One region of the Bordetella genomosp. 8 genome, then DNA from elsewhere that is predicted to be linked to it. Evidence: predicted binding sites of a transcription regulator. Region 1 holds the regulator's gene; the other holds the start of a gene.

Region 1 (3,413 bases):
GAGGCGGCCGGCAGATCGCACAAACGAAATCGGAGCGCGGGTCGTGAGCGTGCGCGATGAAATGGCCGCCGCACTGGCGGCATTCCGACAGCTGCAGCATCTTGCCGTCGAAGAATCGCACCAGCATCCAGGCCCGCGTGAAGCTCAGCACCGGCTCGCTCTGGTCCGGATCGGCCACGCCGGCATGCTCCAGGTACAGGCGGTAGGCGTCGATGATGGCCCGGACGCCCTTGCTGCCCGTGTGTTCGTTCAGGAACTTATAAACGTTGTAGAACAGCGACGAATGGATGTTCGGCAGCCAGGTCATGAACCAGTCCACCGAAAACGGCAGCATGCCCTTTGGGGGCGAGCAGCCCCGGATTTCGCGGTACAGCCGAGCGAGCCTGTCGTGGCTCAGGCTGGTTTCCGACTCCAGGACCTGGAGGCGGGCGCCGAGACCGATCATGGCGCTGGCCAGGAGGATCTCGTCGGCTTCTTGGGATACGCTTTTGATAGCCATGATCTCGAGGGGGTGCGGGAAAGATCAGGCCAGTTGCTCGACCGGCTGTTTGGCAAGCAGAATGGTGGCATGCGCCTGTTGCAGCGCGCCGCCCAGCACATCGTGGGTCAGCGCCGACAGCAGGCTGTAATCGTCAAAGCGGAAACGGCAGAGCAGCGAGCTGGAGCTTGCCAGCTTCACCAGCTGGGCCGGCGACAGTCGCATCAGGATGTCGGCCACCTGTTCGCTAAAGCCCAGGCGAAACATGGATGCCGCATAGTCATCACGCAGCATGCGCTGGGCGAGGAGCAGGTAGGACAGGTTCACTTCGCGAATGTCGGCGAGCAAAGTGTTCTCAGGCTGTTTCATGGATATCCCTTGTTCACTAATCAGTTCTGTCCCGGGACCGGTCAGCCCCCTGCCGACCGGTTACTTCGTGTGTGCAACAAATCTCTAAATATTTCTTTTGTTCCCACAAGTCATACAATTTACCATGTGCAATGTCATTTTGTATTACAGACATGACAATTCTTTGTGCTTGGTGAAATATCGCACTTCTGGGACATATATAGCAACAAAGACTTTCGCAAGTGTAAGTCAATTCCGTAAACAAGCATTAGAAAGCTTGTGTCTTTGTGCCAATGAATCCAGGCGAAGTACGCACAATGCAGGGGTGAATCGTGGGCGAGCCATCGTCCTTGTACGGGTAAACGGCAGAGCAGCAATGTCGCGTACAGGCAACAATTCAAAATGGCGGCGCCGCGGGCCAACCCTTTTAGTCGAGTGCAATGCCCCTTTCCGAAGACCGCCTGGCTGAATACGCGCCCTTGGTGCGCAAGCTGGCCCTGCAACTGCTGGCCCGCTTGCCCGCCAGCGTGGAATTGGACGACCTGATCCAGGCTGGCATGATCGGCCTGCTGGATGCTGCCCGGCGCTACCAGGAAGTGGCCGACGCGCAGTTCGAAACCTATGCGACCGCCCGCATCCGCGGCGCCATGCTGGATGAACTGCGCAACCAGGACTGGCTGCCGCGCAGCGTGCGCAGCAAGGCCAAGCGCATCGACCAGGCGGTGGCCCAGCTGACCCAACAGTTGATGCGCCCGCCCAACGAGACGGAAATCGCCAGCCACCTGGAATTGCCGTTGGCGGAATACCATCAGTTGCTCTACGACGCCCAGGGCGCCCAGATCGTCCATTACGAGGATTTCGGCTCCGAGAACGGCGCCGAGGCCCGGGACGCCGACTGGGCGGCCGGCGCGGCGGACTCCGGCCCCTCGGGCAATCCGCTGGACAGCCTGCTGGCGGCGGACTTCCGCCAGGCACTGGCCGAAGCCATCGGCGCCCTTCCCGACCGGGAAAAACTCCTGCTGTCCCTTTGTTACGAGCAGGGGCTGAACCTGAAGGAAGTCGGCGCCGTCATGGGCGTCACCGAGGCCCGCGTCTGCCAGCTGCGCTCCCAGGCCATGAGCCGCCTGCGCGCCAAGCTCAAGGACGGCGCCTGGCAGCAGTTGCCGGAAGACGTGCGCATCGCCTCCGTGGCCTAGGCTCCCCGCCTCCTTCCCAGGCGCCAGCGACCGCCCCGCCCCGGGGGGGCCCGTTGGCCGGGCCCGCTGGCCGGCGAAAACCGGCGCTCCGCCACATTCCGAAATTTTTCGCTGTCCATCCCCCTAAAGGTTTACGGAGCCTTGCCGTTACCCAGTCAGCGGCGCGGCATGCGGCCATCACCTCCGGTGGACGATTCCGTGCCCGCAGGGCGGCCTGGCTGCCCGGTTTGAAGATGCCTTTCTCTCTTGGGAGCTATTCATGGCTGCAGTTATCAACACCAATTACTTGTCGCTGGTTGCGCAAAACAACCTGAACAAGTCCCAGTCGGACCTCGGTTCGGCCATCGAACGCCTGTCCTCGGGCCTGCGCATCAACAGCGCCAAGGACGACGCCGCCGGCCAAGCCATTGCCAACCGCTTCACGGCCAACGTGAACGGCCTGACCCAGGCTGCTCGCAACGCCAACGACGGCATCTCGATCGCGCAAACGACCGAAGGCGCCCTGAACGAAATCAACAACAACCTGCAGCGCATCCGTGAACTGTCGGTTCAAGCCGCCAACGGCACGAACAGCGGCAGCGACCTGGACTCGATCCAGGCTGAAATCACCCAGCGCCTGGATGAAATCACCCGCGTTGCCAACCAGACGCAATTCAACGGCGTCAAGGTCCTGGCCAGCGACCAAAGCCTGAGCATCCAGGTCGGCGCCAACGACAGCGAAACCATCAACATCGATCTGCACCAGATCAATGCGACGACGCTGGGCCTGAACAAGCTGAACATGGGTCACCAGATGACCTCGAAGAACAGCGACGGCGCCTCGAACTTCACGGACGTCGGCGCCGCTCTGTCGGGCACCACGTACGCCAGCACCACGACCGCCAACATCGGTACGCACCACAGCTTCAACTACACGTCGTTCAGCTTCTCGGCCACGGGCGGCAGCACCGCTGCCTACACTGCCAAGGTCGGCGGCGACGGCAACCTGTACGTGCAGCAAGGCGGCACGACGTTCTCGGCCAGCTGGAACTCGACGTCCAACACGATCGAAATCGGTGCGGTCACCAGCTACAGCACGCTGACCACGATCACCCAGTACAACTCCAACAGCGCCGACGGCCTGGTGGACTTGAACGCGGTGGACCAGAGCGAGTACAAGCTGACCAGCCTGGACCTGTCGAACGCCACGCTGTACCAAGCCACGGCCGGCTCGACGAACTACTACGCCAAGGTCGGCGGCACGTACTACGCCGCCAGCTTCAACGGCACCACCGGCAAGGTCAGCCTGGATGTCACGACGGCGACTTCCGCCATCGTCTCCACGTCGGCCGCGGTCAGCGCCCAGGGCATCACCACCAACGGCGGCACGACCTACACCGGCACGACCACCG
Region 2 (3,413 bases), 1.2 Mb from region 1:
AGCTTCGACCAAAACAAAACCCCGGCTCGGAAACCGGGGCGATCAAGCATCATTGTGGTCAAAGTCGGACTGAATTGCAAGCCGCCGGGCGGGACAGGCTTCCCGCGCCGGAGACCGCCTCCCCCGGGGAGCCAGCGCAGCGGCGCCGTCGGCCTCAGCCCTCGCGGCCGCGCTGTCCCAGGGGGCGCAGCAGGGCGTACAGGATGATGGCGCCGAACGTGGCGGTGCCGATGCCGCTCAGGGCGAATTCGCCCAGGCGCACGGTGAAATCCCCCGCGCCCAGGACCAGGGTGACGGCCGCCACGATCAGGTTGCGGTTGTCGCTGAAATCCACCCGGTTGACGACCCAGATGCGCGCGCCGGCGACCGCGATCAGCCCGAAGACGACGACCGACATGCCGCCCAGGACGGGTCCCGGAATGGTCTGGATCAGCGCCCCGAACTTGGGCGAGAACCCCAGCAGGATGGCAATCAGCGCGGCGACGGCGAACACCACGGTCGAATAGATGCGCGTGACGGCCATGACGCCGATATTCTCGGCATAGGTCGTCACGCCGGTGCCGCCCACCGCGCCGGAGACCATGGTGGCGATGCCGTCGCCGACGAAGGCGCGGCCCAGGTAACGGTCCAGGTCGCGGCCGGTCATCGCGCTGACCGCCTTGATATGCCCCAGGTTCTCCGCCACCAGGATGATGGCGACGGGCACCAGCAGGCCCATCGCGGAGGCCTGGAAAACCGGCGCGGCGAAACGCGGCAAGCCCAGCCAGGCGGCGGCCGCCACCCCGGAAAAGTCCATGGGCTTGCCCAGGCCCAGGCCGTTGGCGCAGATGGCGTAGACCACGCAGGCCAGAATCAGCCCGGCCAGGATCAGCAGACGCTGCAGCATCCCGCGGGTGTACACGGCGATGCCGCCCACGCACAGTATGGTGACGATGGCCATGCAGGCGTCGAAGCCGGACGCGCCCATGGCGCCCTTGGCGGCGACCGGCGCCAGGTTCAGGCCGATGACGGCCACGACGGCGCCTGTCACGACCGGCGGCATCAAGGCTTCGATCCAGCGCGCCCCGCCCCCGCTTCCCGCGTTGGCGGTCCAGACCAGGACGCCAAGCAGCGCGTATACCAGTCCGCACAGGATGATGCCGCCCAAGGCGACGCCGATATTGGGGTTCGGACCCGCGCCCGCGTAGCCCGTGACGGCGATCACGCCGCCGATGAACGCAAAGCTGGAGCCCAGGTAGCTGGGCACGCGGCCGCCCACGAACACGAAAAAGATCAATGATCCTATGCCCGACATCAGGATGGCCACATTGGGGTCGAAGCCCATGAGCAATGGCGCCAGCACCGTGGAGCCGAACATGGCGACCACGTGCTGCAAGCCCATCGCGGCGGTCTTGGGCCAAGGCAGGCGCTCATCGGGCGCCATGACCGCGCCGGGCGCGATTTCACGGACCAGCCGCCAACGCGGAAAATACGAACCGGACATGTCTTCCCTCCCCCGCTGATGTAGGAATCGGCCGCAAGTTTATCGGGGCTCAAGTTTTTACGGTAGCGTGCCGTAACTCAGATCAGGCTATCCAGGAACTGACATGACGATTTCCGTGATTTCCTCCACGCTCGCCTCGGCCTACGTGTCGTCGCCGCTGGGTCCCCGCTCGGTGCAGGAGAACACAGCGGACGCCAAGGGACAGCCGGTCGGCACGGCCGCAGCCGGTGGCAACGATGCGCCAGCGGCCGACGGCCAGCGCGGCAGCACCAACTTCCAGGCCCGGCCGGCGCCGGGCGCCCAGGCCGCCGACCAGGGCGAAAGCGACGACCCCATCAGCCGTACGATCAAGATGCTGGAACAACAGCTGCGCCAGGTGCAGTTGCAGATCCAGCGGCTGGCAGCGAGTTCGATCCCGCAAGAGCAAAAAGCCGGACAGCTGCAGGCGCTGAGCGGTGAAGCCGCCACGCTGCAGGCGCAGATCGCCGCCCTGCGTCAGCAGCAGGCCGAGGCGGCCAAGGGCTCGATCACTGCCTGAGACGGCAGGGGCCAGCGCGGCCGGCGCCGATTTCCTGCGCGGCCGGCCGGCCGTGGGATTTGTGGATACTATCGTGGTTTGCGGCGCGCGACCGACCGAACGCGCCGGCGTCTACGCACCACTTTCATCCCCCGAATCTCATGACCGAAATCTGGCTGATCCGCCATGGAGAAACCGACTGGAACCGTGCCCGCAGGCTGCAAGGCTGGCAGGACACGCCACTGAACGCCCATGGCGTGAACCAGGCCCGCCGCCTGGCCGAACGCCTGTACGAGGACGCCCGCAACGGCGCCTTCGACGCCCTGTATAGCAGCGACCTGCAGCGCACCCTGCATACGGCCGAGCCGGCGGCGGCGCGCCTGGATCTGCGGGTCCGGCCCGAGCCCGGCCTGCGCGAACGCTGCTACGGCGTGCTGGAAGGCGTCACCATGGATCGCCTGGATGTCGAACAGCCGGAGGCAGCCGCCGCCTGGAAGAGCCGCGAGCCCGACCGCCCATTGGATGGCGGCGAAACGCTGCGCCAGTTCCACAACCGCATCGTCGCCACCATCGATGACATCGGCGAGCGCCATGGCGGTGGCCGTGTGCTGGTCTTCACCCATGGGGGAGTGCTCGACATCGTCTGGCGGCATGCGCATGGCATACCGCTGACGCATGCGCGCGACGCCGCGCTGTTGAACGCCGGCGTGAACCGGCTTGCGGTGGAAAACCGCAAATGGCATGTGATGGGATGGGGCGACGTCACGCACATCGCCACGCTGTCGGCTGACGATATCGTCTAGTGCTGCCGCGGCTTGCGCGGCGCATTGCGCGCCAGCCTGTCGTACAGGGCATCGGGCAGTGCGCGCATCAGCTTCGCCACCACGCCCATTTGCCAGGGAATGACCGTGTAGCTGCGCCCGCGCTCGATCGCCATCGCCGCGCGCGCGGCGAAATCGTCGGCGTCCATCAGAAAGGGCATGCGATAGGGGTTGTGCGCCGTCATCGCGGTGCGGATGTAGCCCGGCGCGATGGTGACGACCCGCACGCCATCGCCGGCCAGCTCGTTGCGCAGGCTCTCGCAATAGACCGTGACCGCCGCCTTTGAAGCGCTATAGGCGCCTGCACCAGGCAGGCCGCGTATGCCCGCCACGCTCGATATACCCACCAGTCGGCCCGATCGCGCGCGGCGCATGGCATCGATGAAGGGTTCGAAGGTGGCCACCGTCGCCAGCAGATTGGTCTGGACGATGGCGTCGAAGACCGCGAAATCCTCCACTTGTTCGGTGAGTGTGCCGGCGCTGATGCCGGCGCTGGCGATCACGCCATCCACCAGGCCGCCGCTGCGCGCGAGAAAGTCCTGCGCGGCCGTGTGCAGCGCCGCGCGGTCCCGCACGTCCACGGCATAACAGG

Evidence for each region. Region 1 encodes FliA, which starts transcription of late flagellar genes. Its sites were predicted from a motif close to CTAAAGTTTNNNNNNNNNNNGCCGNTA; they were not measured.
Region 2: CAL12_RS06525 (FlxA-like family protein) is a predicted target of FliA. The motif match lies at 1,533-1,559, and genes of this name have one in related genera.

What each region holds. Positions count from the first base shown of each region.
Region 1 is NZ_CP021108.1:2,587,287-2,590,699, reverse strand. It holds gene flhC (flagellar transcriptional regulator FlhC) at 1-499, opposite strand, end outside; gene flhD (flagellar transcriptional regulator FlhD) at 524-847, opposite strand; gene CAL12_RS11795 (RNA polymerase sigma factor FliA) at 1,267-2,022, shown strand; gene CAL12_RS11790 (flagellin N-terminal helical domain-containing protein) at 2,282-3,413, shown strand, end outside.
Region 2 is NZ_CP021108.1:1,429,867-1,433,279, reverse strand. It holds gene CAL12_RS06530 (solute carrier family 23 protein) at 155-1,483, opposite strand; gene CAL12_RS06525 (FlxA-like family protein) at 1,587-2,021, shown strand; gene CAL12_RS06520 (histidine phosphatase family protein) at 2,162-2,803, shown strand; gene CAL12_RS06515 (SDR family oxidoreductase) at 2,800-3,413, opposite strand, start outside.